Regions from separate parts of the Pseudoalteromonas sp. APC 3355 genome, predicted to be linked through region 1. Evidence: predicted binding sites of a transcription regulator. Region 1 holds the regulator's gene; each other region holds the start of a gene.
The links. Region 1 encodes MetJ, which represses methionine synthesis genes. Its sites were predicted from a motif close to TAGACGTCTAGACGTCTA; they were not measured.
Positions count from the first base shown of each region.

Region 2: the regulator MetJ is predicted to act here: its motif matches at 2,482-2,499, upstream of metA (homoserine O-succinyltransferase).
Region 3: the regulator MetJ is predicted to act here: its motif matches at 5,146-5,163, upstream of metK (methionine adenosyltransferase).

Region 1 is NZ_JASDDB010000009.1:185,485-191,684, forward strand. Features, by position in the region: gene metL (bifunctional aspartate kinase/homoserine dehydrogenase II) at 1-1,802, opposite strand, end outside; gene metB (cystathionine gamma-synthase) at 2,238-3,485, opposite strand; gene metJ (met regulon transcriptional regulator MetJ) at 3,775-4,095, shown strand; gene QMA08_RS13415 (malic enzyme-like NAD(P)-binding protein) at 4,162-5,403, opposite strand; gene rpmE (50S ribosomal protein L31) at 5,930-6,145, opposite strand.
Region 2 is NZ_JASDDB010000011.1:161,761-167,960, reverse strand. Features, by position in the region: gene metH (methionine synthase) at 1-397, opposite strand, end outside; gene QMA08_RS15585 (homocysteine S-methyltransferase family protein) at 407-1,480, opposite strand; gene metA (homoserine O-succinyltransferase) at 1,470-2,417, opposite strand; gene QMA08_RS15575 (porin family protein) at 2,628-3,275, opposite strand; gene ettA (energy-dependent translational throttle protein EttA) at 3,609-5,282, shown strand; gene QMA08_RS15565 (PilZ domain-containing protein) at 5,437-5,802, shown strand; gene QMA08_RS15560 (histone deacetylase) at 5,856-6,200, shown strand, end outside.
Region 3 is NZ_JASDDB010000011.1:44,017-50,216, forward strand. Features, by position in the region: gene panP (pyridoxal-dependent aspartate 1-decarboxylase PanP) at 1-555, shown strand, start outside; gene serA (phosphoglycerate dehydrogenase) at 608-1,837, opposite strand; gene rpiA (ribose-5-phosphate isomerase RpiA) at 1,847-2,500, opposite strand; gene QMA08_RS15065 (5-formyltetrahydrofolate cyclo-ligase) at 2,554-3,150, opposite strand; gene QMA08_RS15070 (hypothetical protein) at 3,169-3,717, opposite strand; gene metK (methionine adenosyltransferase) at 3,893-5,044, opposite strand; gene tkt (transketolase) at 5,349-6,200, shown strand, end outside.

The DNA of each region.
Region 1 (6,200 bases):
AGCGTACCCGAGAATACGCCTTCAATACGCGTAATTTTATCACCACTATTTTGCAAATCAGCCAAAGCAAAATTGATAGGTAAGCCTGCGCCTACACTTGTATTATATCGCCAATGTAAATTACGTTCGCCAAGGTTACTACGAAGTGCTTTATACCAAGAAGTCGGTGCTGTACCTGCATATTTGTTAGCACTAATTAAATGACAATCTCTGTCTACAAAATCTGTATATAAAAAGCTAAACTGCTCACTTGCGGTAATATCAATTAACACTTTATGTTCGTAGTCAAGCTCGCTTATCGCATTAAGTAAATCCGCAGTTTCATAGCTATTCGCCTCATGCTGCCATTGAGTTTTCCATTGCGATATATTTATGCCACTTGCATTAAATAACATATGTTTAGAGCGAACCAGCGCTACCAATTTAATACTAAAGTCGTCTGATAAACGCTCAAATTGTGCCGATAACTGCTCAATAAAAGCATCGCCTACATTGCCAAGGCCCGCAACTATAACGGCTATTTCTTGGCCTTTATTGATTAGCTTATCGTGTAAGGCGCTTTGTATATCGCTATCTATAAATTGGTCTGTTAGTAATAAAACATAACCATTATCTTGATGCACAAAACGCGGTTTTATAGTCTGCTCAGCTAATACTTCTAAAGCTTGCAGTTTAAGTACACTAATGTCTTGCTCAGGGGCAACAATTGCACAGCCATTTAAATTTGACTCACTAATATTAGCTCTACCAGCAAAGTAATTAATAACTTGATATGTTTGTGCAGCCGGTACTACTAAATACACTTCACCATTATGGTTAAAATGATGAAGGCTATGCTGAATAAGCTGACTAACGCTTGCGACCTCACCTTCACTTAATCCTTCAACCATTAACAGATCAACATTTTGCAGCGTGGTTATAAAGCGCTTGTTCTTTGCTGAACCTTCTTTTACTATATCTGTTGGGCTTGCTTGCACATCAAAACTACTACGAACAGCTAGCTTAATATCGCTGTTTTTAAGTGGCGATAGTGTTTTTGCATGTAATACAGGGTTACCCAAACGAGCTAATAAATTAGCTTGCCCGCGACAAATTTTGCCGTATTTAATCGCTTTTTTTACCTTTCGAGGATCAGTGCTAAACACTCCCTGTGTATCGGTCCAAATACATACTTGCTTAGCATTACAGTAATTTGCAAGTAGTGTTGCACTATAATCGCTACCGTTGCGTCCAAGTGTTACGGTCTCACCTTTCGTATCAGCGGCAATAAACCCAGTAACAACATTTATTTTATTAGGCAAAATTGACTGTCGACATTGCTGCGCATTTTGCGCATGCATTAATTCACCATCGTTTAAGGTAAAAAGACTACGGGCATCTTGAGCACACGCCTCAATATTTAGCTGCTGTAAATAAGTAGCGAGTAAACGTGCTGACCACAGTTCACCATGCGCAAGTAACGCAGCCTCTTTTAGCTGCTCAGCTTGAGCAAGTTCTGCAATATTACTAAGCTCGGTATTTAGTGTTTTAAGTGCGCTGCGCTTTAAATCAGCTTGTAACAACTGCTCAATTAAATCGCTTTGATGGTTATTTAACTGCAGTAAAATATCAGCGACAGCTTGCGTGTCTTGCAGCTGATAACTTTGCCACAACGACACAAGTGTATCTGTAGTCTTACCTGCAGCAGATACCACAACACAGTCGCCCGGCTGAGTATGCCCAATAATTATTTTAGCTACGCTTTGATAGCGCTCACTAGAGCTTAAGCTTGAACCACCAAATTTATGTACACAATTGACCATATTTATACCAATTAGCTTAATTAAGTTGTCTATTTTGAGGTAAGAAAACCGTATCGATAATAAGGCAAAAATTTCGTTATTTAGTTGTTCTATATTAGGAATTTTTAACGATGTTATCGTGCGGTTTAATCCCTCAAATTGATTAGGGCGTGTTGATCTTTGTGGATTGAAATTTGTTCAATCCAAGGAAGATTAAATCGTGGCGCGAGGTTTGTAACCTAGTGGGCTAAGTAAAAACCGAGCAACAAAGAGTTAATCGTCCCTAGAAAGAACCCAAAGGGCAGCGCATGTTTGGTATTTACGCTGCGTTATCGCCTATTCATGGGGAATAACCACACTACATAGGCTCCGCCTTGCCTAAAAACCAAACATACTGCTGCAAATTCACCCACCAAAGATCAACACGCCCTAGGTATTATTGCGGATTGGTATTACTTACCAAAGCGCTGGACGGGCTGCACTTAATTTAACGTTTCCACCAGAAGTGCCAGCACCTTTGCCTATACGGCCAACATTTTTATTTTGCCCTGGTTTTACAAGTTCAAATACTCGTTCAAAGTCAGCTATTAAATCGTGTATATCTTCAATCCCAACCGAAATACGAATAAGCGTATCGCCCACACCCGCTTCTAAACGTGCCTTTGCCTCCATGCCTGCGTGCGTCATAGTTGCGGGGTGACAAATTAAACTCTCTACGCCACCTAGTGACTCAGCTAAACTAAACGTTTTAAGACTAGTTAAAAATGCTGCAGCGTCGTTTATATCGCCTTTAATATCAAAACTAACCATGCCACCAAAGCCAAGTTGTTGTGCTTTAGCAAGCTCATGCTGAGGATGTGACTCAAGTCCTGGATAGTAAACTTGGCTTACAAAATTGGAGCTTTCAAGGTACTTAGCTATTGCTAGCGCATTTTCTTGGTGCTGCCTTAAGCGCACATTTAAAGTACGTAGACCACGAAGCGTTAAATAACTATCAAAAGGGGCGCCCGTAATACCAATATTATTTGCCCACCAAGCAAGCTCATCACCAAGCTCTTGTGTTGCAGCAATAACAGCGCCGCCCACTACATCTGAGTGCCCGTTAATGTATTTAGTAGTTGAATGCACCACAATATCTACACCAAACTTAATAGGGTTTTGTAAGGCAGGAGACAAAAACGTGTTATCTGCGGCAACCAATGCACCGCATTGCTTAGCAACATCGGTAACCGCTTTAATATCGGTTAAACGAAGTACTGGGTTACTTGGAGTCTCTATCCAAATAAGCTTAGGTTTAATTGCTAAAATTTGTTGAAGGCTTTCTTCTTTTGTTAAATCTAATACTTCAAGCTTCAATAGTCCGCGTTTTTGTAACGATGTAAATAAACGATAGCTACCACCATAACAATCATGTGGAATTACTAACGTGTCGTCACTGTTAAGTAGCTGAGTAGCTAAATGCACGGCTGCCATACCAGTGGCCGTAATTATGCCGCTAGCGCCGCCTTCAAGCTTAGCAAGCGTCTCTGCTAAAATATCACGATTAGGGTTACCACTGCGGCCATAATCATACTCACGCTTGGTATCAAAGTCGGCAAACGAATAAGTCGTTGATAAATAAATTGGCGGCACCACTGCACCATGATGTTTATCAGCATCAACGCCGTTACGTACAGCAATGGTCGCTTTGTTTTTTTCGCTCATATTCGTCACCTGATTAATTTGGATGTTTAGACGTCTAAAAGAGTAAGTTATCCGTTTTAATAAGTCAAAGTATTTTAAAGCTCTAGATGGCTAAAGTTAGGAAAGGCGTTTGCTAGTATCACATTTTAGCTCACAAAAGTGAGCTTATTTTTACATCCCAAATAGGCTTATTAAGATAGATCGGTATCTATTATTTGACTATCTTTTTTAAATCGATAGAATTTCACGCATATTTACACGCTTTTTATACCGTGTGAGAAATTAATAATCTGAGGCAACGATACATCTTATGGCTAAATGGAATGGTGAGTATATTCACCCATACGCAGAACACGGGAAAAAATCAGAGCAAGTTAAAAAGATCACCGTTTCGATCCCGCTAAATGTATTAAAAGTTTTAACGGATGAGCGTACGCGTCGTCAAATCAACAACCTTCGCCATGCAACAAATAGTGAATTGCTGTGTGAGGCGTTTTTGCATGCATTTACTGGTCAACCTTTACCAAATGACGATGACTTACGTAAAGACAACGCAGAAAAAGTACCAGAAGAAGTTAAAAAGATAATGCAAGAAATGGGTTTAGAAGTGCCTATTTTAAACGAAGAATAAATCGTTACCTTTTTAATCAAAAAACCTCAGCATTGCTGAGGTTTTTTTGTTTAAGCGTTATATATATTACGCCATATAATTTTCAGGCAAGTCAATTTGCGCAACACCCGACTCTACCGCAGCAAGTGCTACAGCTTTAGCTATACGCGGTAGTAAACGCGGATCCATTGGTTTTGGAATAATGTACTGCGCACCAAATTCTAGCTTATCTACGCCTGCGGCTTTTAAAACCTCTGCAGGTACAGGCTCTTTGGCAATACTACGAATAGCCTCAACTGCAGCAATTTTCATTTCATCATTAATCGCGCTTGCACGTACATCAAGCGCACCACGGAAAATAAACGGAAAACATAAAACATTATTTACTTGGTTAGGGTAATCAGAGCGCCCTGTTGCCATAATTAAATCGTTGCGTGCGCCGTGAGCAAGTGCAGGATCGATCTCTGGATCTGGGTTTGAACATGCAAACACGACCGGTTTTTCTGCCATTAGTTTTAAATCTTCGGCAGCTAACAAGTTAGGACCCGAAACACCAACAAACACATCAGCATCTGCAATTACATCTTGCAATGTGCGTTTATCGGTATTGTTAGCAAAAAGCTGTTTATATTCATTTAAATCATCGCGACGAGTATGAATAACACCTTTGCGGTCAAGCATATAAATGTGTTCACGCAGTGCACCACACTTAATTAACAGTTCCATACACGCAACTGCAGCAGCGCCTGCACCTAAACATACAATTATTGCATCTTCAATTGATTTACCTTGTACTTCTAGCGCATTTAACATGCCGGCAGCCGTAACAATGGCGGTACCGTGTTGGTCATCATGAAAAACAGGAATGCTACAACGCTCTATTAATGCTTTTTCAATTTCAAAACACTCTGGTGCTTTAATATCTTCAAGGTTAATACCACCGAATGTGTCAGCAATATTGGCAACCGTGTTAATAAAGTCTTCTGTTGTTTTGTGCTTTACTTCAATATCAATAGAATCAAGCCCTGCAAAACGTTTAAACAATAACGCCTTGCCTTCCATTACGGGCTTAGACGCTAAAGGACCTAAATTACCCAAGCCCAAAATTGCAGTACCATTAGTGATAACCGCAACCATGTTACCTTTACCGGTATATTTATATGCATTTGCAGGATCTGCGGCAATTTCACGTACAGGTTCAGCGACACCTGGGCTATAAGCTAGGGCTAAGTCTTGAACTGTTTCAGCTGGTTTTGTTAGCTCAATGCTAATTTTACCAGGTACGGGATGTGAGTGATAATGTAGTGCTTGTTCACGAAAGTCAGACATAACGCGATGGTATCCTGCAATTTAAGTTAAAGTGAGAGGTGGAGTCTTGGGGTACGATACCCTTATTATTTTTAAATTCCAAGCAATATCAGGTCTATCCTGTTATATGCTATATCCTTTAATTTTAAGAGGTTTTTCAGTAACTTTGCAGGATTATATAAACATTTGATAAATAAAAATTCACCAAAAAAGTAAGTTTTGAGGTGCGTTTATGTCTACTACAATATTAAAAAAATGTATGTTTAATGCATCATCATAAACTTAAAATAACAGCCTACTACACTACTTTAAAAACAGATAAGCCCACGTTAGCTACTTTTATCAACCTAGTTAAAATTTGTACTATTTAAAATATAGAGAATATCTATCGATTTGTCTGTAAAGGTTTATGCATACTCAGAATAAGAATAGGAAATAGTTATGCAAGGTGTGATGTAGCTCGAGCAAGCTAAATAAGATAAGAAGTAGTAAATTTTAGACACAAAAAAAGCACCCTAAGGTGCTTTTTTTAACTAAACAGCAATGATTACTTCTTGCTGCTAAGTGCACCGAAGCGCTTGTTGAAGCGATCAACACGGCCGCCAGTGTCTAAAATCTTTTGCTTACCAGTGTAAAACGGGTGACACGCAGAACATACGTCTAAGTGAATGTCTTTACAAAGAGTTGAGCTAGTTTCGAATTTGTTTCCGCATGAACATGTTGCAGAAATTACTTCGTACTTAGGGTGAATACCTTCTTTCATAGGAACCTCTAGTTAAGGCCGCATCGCTCTCCAAACCCGAAGTCTGGCACCATAC
Region 2 (6,200 bases), on a different contig from region 1:
CGGCAGCTGCACCAAAACGTTTTATTATTTTAGCTTGGCGAATAAACGGCTCTTCGCCCTCTTTTAGCGATATAGAGTTAACAATGGCCTTACCTTGAATACACTTTAGGCCTGCTTCTATTACTTCCCATTTAGAGGAGTCGACCATAATGGGTACGCGTGAAATATCAGGCTCTGAGGCTATTAAGTTTAAAAACTTAACCATCGCGGCTTTTGAGTCCAACATGGCTTCGTCCATGTTTATATCAATAACCTGTGCGCCATTTTCTACTTGTTCGCGGGCCACTGTTAGCGCGGCTTCAAAGTCTTCTTCCATGATTAAACGTTTAAACATGGCAGAACCGGTTACATTGGTACGTTCGCCGACATTAGTAAATACTGCTATTTGTTGGGTCATGTTGGCTCCTTAATTTAAGTTACAGGCTTCAAGGCCTGATAAACGCATGCGTACTTCAAGCTCTGGCAATTGGCGTGGTTTAACGCCCGCTAGACCTTTTGCAAAAGCACGAATATGCGCAGGCGTGGTGCCACAACATCCACCTACTATATTAATAAAGCCCGATTTACCCCAATCGATAATTTCGGTTGCCATTTCAGGCGCTTCTAAGTCGTATTCACCAAACTCATTAGGCAAGCCCGCATTAGGGTGTACCGATGTAAAGGTTTCGCACACGCGCGATAACTCTTCTACATATTGGCGCAGTAAATCAGGGCCAAGCGCGCAGTTTAAACCAATCGAAATAGGCTTAATATGGCGAATAGAGTTATAAAATGCTTCGGTTGTTTGCCCCGAAAGCGTACGCCCTGAGGCGTCGGTAATAGTGCCCGAGATCATAACTGGTAATGTGCGCCCTGCTTGCTCAAAGGCTTCTTCTACACCAAACGAGGCGGCTTTTGCATTAAGCGTGTCGAATATAGTTTCGATTAGTATTAAATCGGCGCCGCCTTCCATTAATGCAAGGGTAGACTCTACATACGCAGTGACTAGCTTATCAAAGGTAACGTTTCGGTAACCCGGATCGTTTACGTCTGGCGAAATTGAACACGTTTTAGATGTCGGCCCTAAAACACCCGCTACATAGCGCGGTTTTTCTGGCGTTTTAGCCGTAAATTCATCGCAAATTGCGCGTGCTAATTTAGCCGACTCTACGTTTATTTCACGACTTAGGTTTGCCATGTCGTAATCTTCCATCGAAATAGTGGTCGAGTTAAACGTGTTGGTTTCGATAATATCGGCGCCCGCTGATAAAAAACCACGATGAATATCAGTGATTAAGTCGGGTTTGGTTAGGCTTAATAAATCGTTATTGCCTTTAATTAATACATGCCAGTCTTTAAAACGCTCTCCGCGATAGTCTTCTTCTTCTAGCTTATAATCTTGGATCATGGTGCCCATAGCGCCATCTAAAATTAAAATGCGTTCTTTTAATGCGGCACTTATTTCGGCTTGCTTATTATTTGTAGGCGCGTTATTCGGCATAGTTGTTAGTCCTCACGTCTTGGCTAACTAAATTAATATCATACGGTGTGGTTTGGTACACGTAGTAATTTAACCAGTTCGAAAAAAGTAAAAAAGCATGGCTTTGCCACGTTTTTGAAGGTTGTTTGGTTGCATCGTCATCCGGAAAGTAATTTTCGGGTTTTGGTGCATTAGGGCTTTTTTTACAATCGCGCTCGTATTCTGCTTTTAGCGAGTCGGCGTCGTACTCAGGGTGACCGGTTATAAACACTTGGCTACCTGATTTATTTTTAAGTAAGTAAGCCCCTACTCGCTCAGAACCTGCCAGTACAACGAGTTCTTCACAGGCGTTTATTTTATTTATATCAATGTGGCCGTAGCGTGAGTGCGGTACTAAAAAGGTATCGTCGAATCCGCGAGTCAGTGCACCGTGATCAAAATAACACTGGTGAGTAAATACGCCACACAGTTTATCGTCTTTTAAATCGCGTTTTAAATTGTAACGGTGATATAACGCTGCATGCGCTGCCCAACACGAAAATAACGTAGAGGTAACGTGTTGCTCAGCCCAATCAATAATGACCTTTAGCTCATCCCAATACGCTACATCGTCGTATTCTAAATGGGCAAGTGGCGCACCGGTTACTATTAACGCATCGTAATTGTTGTCTTTAACCTCAGAAAAATAACGATAAAAGGTATCAAGGTGCTCTTCTGAATTGCTGCTACTGCGGTGAGTGTCGAGGCGCAGTAGTTCTACGTTTACTTGCAAAGGCGAATTGGCAAGTAAGCGAATAAACTGAACTTCGGTTTCTACTTTATTAGGCATTAAGTTTAATATAGCCAAACGCATTGGGCGTATTTCTTGCGTTTTTGCACGACTTTTTGGCATTACAAATACGTTTTCTTGACGTAAACGTGCAATTGCCGGCAACTCGTCTTTTACTGTAATTGGCATACTTTACTCCTGCTCATAAAAACCGAAGCTTAATTATGAACTGAAAGTAAAAAATATCAACCTCTAGATGTATAGATGTCCAAATGAAATTTATTCATGATTTTTTTAATACTTACTAAAAGTTATAGATGAGAGGCAGTGCATTTATATTGAAGTACTTTGTTTTAGTGAATTGAAATAGCGCTACTAAAATCAGTAGCGCTATTATAATTAAAAACGATAATTTACAGATAAATTAAGAGCGTAAATATCGCCTTCATTTGTATCAAAATATTGGTATTCAGCACTTACTTGCCAGCGTTGAGTTAGCCTAAAGTCAATGCCGGTTCCGTACGTTACGCCGCCTTCATCGTAGTTTTGCTCAGTTATTAGCGTAGAATTTGTATCTGTACCAGTTATTGATTCTGCAAGGTTTTTTAAGTCGCCTTCATTGTAACTTAATTTATTTCTACCATAGCCACCAAATAAAAACACATCAGCTCGAGATGAAATTGGATAATTAGCTTTTACAAATATACTTGTTTGCAAATCAAGGCTTGAATCGATTTCGCTCTTAATGAATTCTGAACTCAGCGAACCGTCCTGTGGGTTCTGAGTGTAAACAATTCCGTTTAGAGGCGTTGACTCATCATTTAACCCAAAACCTATACGCCCTTCTAAAGCAAAGTATCGCGAAAACTGATATCCAAACCGGCCGTAAAGCGTTGTAAACTGTATGCTATCACTCTCGTATACATCAATTTGCGTAGACCCTATCCCTATTCCTTGGTAATAACCATTTACGTGGAGTATGTCTGCTTGGCTCGAAAATGAGTATAAACCTAAAAGTAATGCCCCTAACTTTGTAACTATTTTCATGTTCATTCCTTTAAACCTTTGTAATATTTAATAATGTGATGTTTAACAACAAACTAAGTGTGGCCTGCCTATATAACTTGCTTATACTTTACAGCTTGTAAATATACTGTACCACTTTTGTTAAAAATGAAATGTATTTGAACAATATAAAACAATAGATTACAGAATTTTACACAATAGAAATCCTGTAATAGTAGTGTTTTTAACGAGCAATCAAAACAAAGTACCGCTTAGGTAAGTGTATTGTTCTATACAGCATTCGTTGACTGTTTCACCCGTCAGCCACTACAATACAACATTGAAATTTTTATTATTATTTGAAGGCTTTCCTCCATGGTTTTACCTGATAAATTTATATTCTCGATGAGTCGAGTATCTAAGGTTGTGCCACCTAAGCGCACTATCTTAAAAGATATTTCGTTGCACTTTTTTCCTGGCGCTAAAATTGGTGTGCTTGGTTTAAACGGTTCTGGTAAATCTACGTTACTGCGTATTATGGCCGGTGTTGACCAAGATTTTGAAGGTGATGCACATCCTCAGCCTGGTACTAAAATTGGTTATTTACCGCAAGAACCTATTTTAGACGAAAGTAAAACAGTACGTGAAACTGTTGAAGAAGCTGTTGGCGAAGTTAAACATGCACTTAAACGTCTTGACGAAGTGTATAACGAATACGCCATGGAAGACGCTGACTTTGACGCACTTGCAAAAGAGCAAGGCGAGCTTGAAGCTGTTATTCAAGCACACGATGGTCATAACATCGACAACGTTTTAGAACGCGCAGCTGATGCACTTCGCCTGCCAGAGTGGGATGCTAAAATTGAGCACCTTTCAGGTGGTGAGCGTCGCCGTGTTGCTATATGTCGATTATTACTTGAAAAACCAGACATGCTTATTCTTGATGAGCCTACTAACCACTTAGATGCTGAGTCGGTTGCATGGTTAGAGCGCTTCTTACACGATTACGAAGGCACTGTTGTGGCAGTAACGCATGACCGTTACTTCCTTGATAATGTAGCTGGCTGGATATTAGAGCTTGACCGTGGTGAAGGTATTCCGTGGGAAGGTAACTACTCTTCTTGGCTTGAACAAAAAGATGCGCGCTTACAGCAAGAACAAAAATCTGAAAAAGCACGTCAAAAATCAATTGCGCAAGAACTTGAATGGGTTCGTTCAAACCCTAAAGGTCGTCAAGCTAAGTCAAAAGCACGTATGGCTCAGTTTACTGAAATGCAGCAGTCTGATTACCAAAAACGTAACGAAACTAACGAGATGTTTATCCCACCTGGTCCGCGTTTAGGTGACCAAGTACTTGAAGTAACTAATCTTCGTAAGAGTTTTGGCGATCGAGTTTTAATTGATGACTTAAGCTTTAGCATGCCAAAAGGTGCCATTGTGGGCATTATTGGCGCGAATGGCGCGGGTAAATCAACGCTGTTTAAAATGATAAGCGGTGAGCAAACGCAAGACAGCGGTAACATCAGCGTTGGCGAAACAGTACACCTAGCTACTGTTGATCAATTCCGCGACGGTATGGACGAAAGCAAAACTGTTTTCCAAGAAATATCAGACGGACAAGACGTACTGAAAATTGGTAACTTTGAGTTCCCAAGCCGAGCATATGTAAGTCGCTTTAACTTTAAAGGTAACGATCAGCAAAAGTTTGTTAAAGACCTATCAGGTGGTGAGCGTAACCGTTTACACCTTGCTAAGTTATTAAAAGCTGGCGGCAATGTGTTACTACTCGATGAGCCAACCAATGACTTGGACGTTGAAACACTACGTGCACTGGAGAACGCTATTTTAGAGTTCCCAGGTTGTGTAATGTGTATCTCGCATGACCGTTGGTTCCTTGACCGTATTGCTACACATATTTTAGATTATCGCGACGAAGGTCAAATTAACTTCTTTGATGGTAACTACACTGAATATGAAGAGTGGCTTAAAAAGACCCTAGGCGCTGAGGCAACTCAACCTAAACGTATTAAATACAAAAAAATTGGCTAAAAATATTGGTTAATTTTATGTTTGTATAACTTAAGCCCTGCACTTTGCAGGGCTTTTTTATGCCACCAGCATTACAGGAGCACATCTTACTAGCATGTAGAGAATTACCCGCTATGCTTAATTTATTATAAAAACAGTAAGGCTAAATTAGGTTATGCAAAATCGTCGACAGTTTTCTCGTGTGCTATTTTCAACTAACGCCCTGTTATGTTTTGATAGCCAACAGTATCCGTGTAAATTACTCGATCTATCGTTACATGGCGCGTTGGTCACTAATTGTGATGCATTTATTGGCAGCCACAATACGCAAGCAATACTGCGTTTTACATTGCCTCAAAGCGATATAGAAATAAAAATGGAAGTAGTGATTTGCCATATTGAAGCCGATCATATTGGTTTAAAATGCCATCACATTGATATAGACAGTATTACTTATTTAAAGCGCTTAATAGAGCTAAACTTAGCCGATGATGAGCTACTGCATCGCGAATTAGCGTCACTTATTAATGACTCACAATAGACTCATTCTCTTAAGTTGATTACCATAGCGCAAACTTTATAAAGCTTGTAAATATGCGCTTAAATCCTCATTTGCCTTTGGTATACCATCCTAACTACTCGTTTAGCTTTGATCCTAAGCATCGCTTTGTAATGAGTAAATTTGCACATTTATATCAACATATTGCAGAGCTTGGTTTAATCGGCAATAACCTAGTTGAGCCAATTTTAGGCACGCCAGAGCCGCTTGAGCTTGTGCATTGCGATAATTATATCCAAGATTTATGGCACAACCGCTTAGATGAAAAAGCAATGCGTCGCATTGGTCTACCTTGGTCAAAAGAGCTTATGGCACGTACATTTACAGCCCCTCAAGGAACGCTACAGACAGCACGCTTAGCACTTGAACACGGTATAGCG
Region 3 (6,200 bases), on a different contig from region 1:
GCAATAGAACATCACGCTGAGTATATATTACGTAAAGGTTCAAAAGACTTAGGTAGCCACACGCTTGAAGGCAGCCGACCGGGTATGGCAATGTTAGTACACGCTTGCTTACGTGTTATTGGTCGTAAAGGTTACGAAATGCTGATTGATCGAAGCATCAAAAAAGCACATTACTTTGCTGATTTAATTAAGGCTGATGAAGACTTTGAGCTTATTTCGGAGCCTGAGTTGTGCTTATTAACGTATCGTTATGTACCTAAGCAAATTAAACAAGCAATAGCCGATGCTGATGCTGCAACTCGGTTAGATATTTTTGCTTCACTGAACCGTTTTACTGCCAGTATGCAAAAGCGTCAACGCGAGTCTGGTCGCTCATTTGTATCACGTACACGCTTAACGCCTTCTAAATACGACAACCAACCAACGGTTGTATTTAGAGTGGTCCTTGCTAACCCGCTTACCTCAGGCGCTATTTTAAAAGAGATATTAGCTGAGCAAAAAGAGTTGGCTGCAACAGATCCGGTATTCAAAAAATACTTGAGAAAGTATATGTAAACTAAATACAAAAAAGGGTCCATAAGGACCCTTTTTTAATATCAAAGAATGGTTAATGTAAAATACGTGCTCTAATTGTACCCTCAACAGCGCTTAGTTCTTTAAGTGCTACTTCAGATTGATCTGTATCAACATCAATAACTACATAACCAATAGATGCGTCTGTTTGTAGGTATTGCGCAGCAATATTAATACCGTGCTGTGCAAACGCTTGGTTAATTTGCGTTAGTACACCAGGGCGGTTGTGGTGTACGTGTAATAAACGGCTACGATTAGCAAGCTCAGGTAGCGATACTTCAGGGAAGTTAACCGCAGTAATAGTTGAGCCATTATCTGAATATTTAGCCAATTTACCCGCTACTTCAATACCAATGTTTTCTTGCGCTTCTTGTGTAGAACCACCAATGTGTGGCGTTAAAATAACATTGTCGAATTGGCGCAGTGGCGATACAAATTCTTCATCGTTAGATTTTGGCTCAGTAGGGAACACATCGATTGCTGCACCACTTAGTTTTTTCTCTGTAAGCGCTTCTGCAAGAGCATCAATATCAACAACAGTTCCGCGTGAGGCATTGATCAAAATAGACCCCTGCTTCATAACTGCAAGTTCTGCTGTACCAATAAGGTTTTTAGTTTGCGGTGTTTCTGGTACATGTAAGCTAATAATATCAGAGCGTTGTAACAGCTGAGTTAGGTTATGAACTTGTGTTGCATTACCCAGTGATAACTTATCTTCGATATCGTAAAACTCCACGTTCATACCGATATTTTCAGCCATAATACCTAGCTGAGTACCAATGTGACCGTAGCCAATAATACCTAATGTTTTACCACGTGCTTCAAACGAACCATTTGCTGTTTTTAACCAGCCACCACGATGAGCCGCTGCATTACGCTCTGGAATACCACGTAATAAAAGTAGTATTTCGCCAAGTACAAGTTCTGCAACTGAACGAGTATTAGAAAATGGAGCGTTAAATACAGCAATACCACGTTCGCGTGCTGCATCTAAATCAACTTGGTTTGTACCAATACAAAAACAACCAATAGCAACTAGCTTTTCAGCTGAGTCTAATACGGCTTGGTTAATATGAGTACGAGAACGAAGTCCTACAAAGTGAACATCTTTAATGCGCTCTTTAAGCTCGTCCTCAGGTAAGGATGTTTTAACGTAGTCGATATTGCTGTAACCGTTACGTTTTAGCGTTTCAACAGCGCTTTGGTGAACACCTTCAAGCAAGAGAATTTTAATTTTGTCTTTTGCTAACGATACCTTACTCATAACCTCATCCTATTTAATTTGTGGCCCATTTTTGGTACCGATAATCACTTTATCAGCACCTCGCATCGCAAATAGGCCGTTGGTAACTACGCCAACAATTGAATTTATTTGTGTTTCAAGTTGTTTGGCATTGGTAATTTTTAAGTTAAATACATCTAATATAACGTTACCATTATCGGTAACTACGCCTTGGCGATAAACAGGGTCACCACCAAGTTTTAATAATTCTCGTGCAACGTAGCTGCGCGCCATTGGAATAACTTCTACCGGAAGCGGGAAGTCGCCCAATGTATCTACCAGCTTTGTGTCATCAACAATACACACAAACTGTTTTGCAACTGCTGCTACTATTTTTTCACGTGTTAGCGCAGCACCGCCGCCTTTAATCATTTCGTTTTGAGCGTTTATTTCGTCAGCGCCGTCAACGTATACATCTAAAGCATCAACGTTATTAAGTTCAAACACTTCAATACCTAACGCTTCCAAACGTGCAGTTGACGCTTCTGAGCTTGATACAGCGCCTACAATAGTGTCCTTTACTGAGCCAAGGGCATCAATAAAGTGATTAACAGTAGAGCCTGTACCGACACCTACAATGGTGTTTTCTTTTACAAACTCGAGTGCTGCCCAGGCAGCTGCTTTTTTTAATTCGTCTTGTGTCATTGCTTTGTGCTCATGTATGTCAGAAATATGCGGCTAGTAACCAAAATTAAATGTTACCAACAGTATGTTTTATCTGGGGTGATAATGGTTTTAAGTGGTACGTCCCATGACTCGATTGGTAGAGCATCAACTTTTTGACATTTATGTGCAAGGCCAATTAGTTGCGGTTTTTGCCAATTTTGTTCATGTAAACGCGCCAATGTCCGGTCGTAAAACCCACCTCCCATTCCTAGGCGATTACCTTGTCTATCAAATGCAACTAATGGCATAAGGAGGTAATCAAGCGCTGGTAATGGGCATATTTGAGAGCAGTTCAGCTTAGGCTCCAAGATACCATAGCGATTTGCCCTCATGGGTGAGTTTTTCTCATAGCGCTGAAATAGTAAATTAGCGCCATTGAATGGGTGTATTATAGGTAGATAAACAACGTGGTTTAAGTTCCATAATTCTTTAATTAACAATGAAGTGTCTAGTTCTCCGTCGTTACTTAAATAAATGGCAATATGCTTTGAATTTGTTGTGTTTTCGCTTTTTAAGTGTTGAATAAAATTCATTTTTAGCGATTGCGCAGCAATTATTTGCTGATTATTTGACAAGTTTTTACGGGTGTTACGAATTTCAGCTCTTATTTGTGCGCGTTTATTGCTCATTAAACTAATTAGCCATTTTTAAAAAGAGAATAAATCGGGAAAAATTAAAAAAACAGCCAGTACGACTAGCAAAATGGTGGCAGTTGCAATCAATGAATATAAAAGTAAGTTACTGCGTTTTTTAGGAGTCGCTAAATCCTCATCTAGCATTAGGTCGTCATTTTGCCATTCGTCTACACTTTCGTCTGGTGTATTTAATTGAGCTTCAGGAAGGCGTTGCTCTAGCTCATCTAGCTTTTCTTCAAGGCGTATTAAGCTGCTAGTGATGTAATCAAGTGCATCAAAAATACGTTCATCACGTTGGTTGTTATTTGCAGCTGCGGGGGAGCTATTTTGAATCGCATTTGAGGCAGCTTGCAGCTTACTTTTAATACCTAGGCTTGCTAATAACTTAGTCTGTTTTAACGCTTTGTCTTTATCGCTTGGCGCAAACAGCGGCTTACCTTTAAAAAAAAGAGCTACTTTTTCATCTGACGTTTTTAATTTTGCAGCTAAGTTTGCGCACGCTGTTTTTATGTCAACGTTATCGGCAAGTCCTGCAAATATAACGCGAAAGTTATCGGCCATTTAACTATCCCTAAAGCTTTTATAATGAAATGAGTATATACCTAAAGTACAAAAGAATTCGAGGTTGATTTTATAGTTATTTTGTAGACGCACTATAAACAATGTAACTGATAAGTTTTAGATACAAAAACGGCCCTATTAAGGGCCGTTTTTAATTTACTTCAACACTTTTAGCTCAAAGGCCAGCAGCTGCACGAAGTGCATCAGCTTTATCTGTACGTTCCCAAGGGAATTCGTCACGACCAAAGTGGCCGTAAGCCGCTGTAGGAAGGTAGATAGGGCGCTCTAAATCAAGCATTTGAATTAAGCCGTAAGGGCGCAGGTCAAAGTGTTCACGAATAAGTTCGATTAAACGGCTTTCTTCTAACTTGCTTGTACCAAACGTTTCAACGCTGATAGATGTAGGCTCTGCAACACCGATTGCGTAAGAAACTTGTAATTCACATTTATCAGCAAGGCCAGCCGCAACTACGTTTTTAGCAACGTAACGTGCAGCGTATGCAGCTGAACGGTCAACTTTTGATGGATCTTTACCAGAGAAAGCACCACCACCGTGACGAGCCATACCACCGTATGTATCAACGATGATTTTACGACCTGTTAGACCACAATCGCCCATTGGTCCGCCAATTACAAAGCGACCCGTTGGGTTAATGAAAAATTTAGTCGCGCTTGTAATAAGCTCTGCAGGAAGTACCGGCTTGATGATAGTTTCCATCACCGCTTCTACTAAATCTTTTTGCGAAATGTCTTCGCTGTGCTGAGTAGATAGTACTACTGCATCAATACCTACTGGCTTACCATTTTCGTATGCAAAAGTAACTTGAGATTTTGCATCTGGACGTAACCAGTTAAGCTCGCCGCTTTTACGCACTTGCGCTTGGCGCTGTACTAAACGGTGTGAGTAAGTAATTGGCGCAGGCATTAGCACTTCTGTTTCGTTACATGCGTAACCAAACATAAGACCTTGGTCGCCAGCACCTTGTTCTTCTGGGCTAGTACGGTCAACACCTTGGTTAATGTCAGGAGACTGTTTACCAATAGTGTTTAAAATTGCACATGAATCTGCATCGAAACCCATGTCTGAATGCGTGTAGCCAATTTCACGTACTGTTTTACGTGTAATTTCTTCAATATCAACCCATGCGCTAGTAGTGATTTCACCACCAACCATAACCATACCTGTTTTTACGTAAGTTTCGCACGCAACACGGGCATGAGAGTCTTGCTCTAGGATAGCATCAAGTACCGCATCAGAGATTTGATCGGCGATTTTATCCGGATGACCTTCAGAAACTGATTCAGAAGTAAATAAATGTTTTGCCATTGTATTTCTGCTCACAAATATTGCGCTTCACAAACGTCGGTATTAGCGCTAAAAAATTAAGGGGCGTATTTTATCGAAAACAAAACACCTTGCATAGTGTTTTTACGCCTAGACGTCTAAATAAAATTACTAATAACTTTTTGGTCTTAAAAAATATTCATAATGCCTCACTTTTATAGGGTTTTTAATTGCACACAGCCCCCACAATAAGTAAGAATGGTCGATATAAACAAACCCAAGTTACTTGGGTGCATAAACAAACACATAAATACCCGCGCAAATACACATAAAGGTAGGAGAATTCATGCCATCTCGCAAAGAACTTGCAAATGCTATTCGCGTCTTGTCAATGGACGCAGTACAAAAGGCCAAATCTGGTCACCCTGGAGCCCCTATGGGCATGGCTGATATCGCAGAAGTATTATGGCGCGATTATCTAAAACACAACCCAACAAATCCAGAGTGGGCTGACCGTGACAGATTTATTCTTTCAAACGGCCACGGTTCAATGCTTATCTATTCTCTATTGCACCTAAGTGGTTACGACTTACCACTGGACGAAATTAAAAACTTCCGTCAAATGCATTCTAAAACACCAGGTCATCCTGAATATGGCTATGCACCAGGAATCGAAACTACTACGGGTCCATTAGGTCAAGGGATCACAAATGCCGTAGGTATGGCAATTGCTGAAAAAGCGCTAGCTGCACAGTTTAACCGTGAAGGTCACGATATTGTTGATCACTTTACCTATGCATTTATGGGCGATGGCTGCCTTATGGAAGGTATTTCTCATGAAGCAGGTTCACTTGCAGGCACATTAGGTCTTGGTAAACTTGTTGCATTTTGGGATGACAACGGCATTTCAATCGATGGTGAAGTAGAAGGTTGGTTTACAGATGACACACCAGCTCGCTTTAAAGCATACGGTTGGCATGTAATCAGTGGTGTTGATGGCCACGACAGCGATGCTATAAGTGCTGCAATTGCAGAAGCTAAAAGTGTTACCGATAAACCATCACTAATTTGTTGTAAAACAATTATTGGTTACGGCTCACCTAATAAATCTGGTAGCCACGATTGTCACGGTGCACCACTAGGTGATGACGAAATTAAAGCGTCTCGTGAATTTTTAGGTTGGACTGGCGATGCGTTC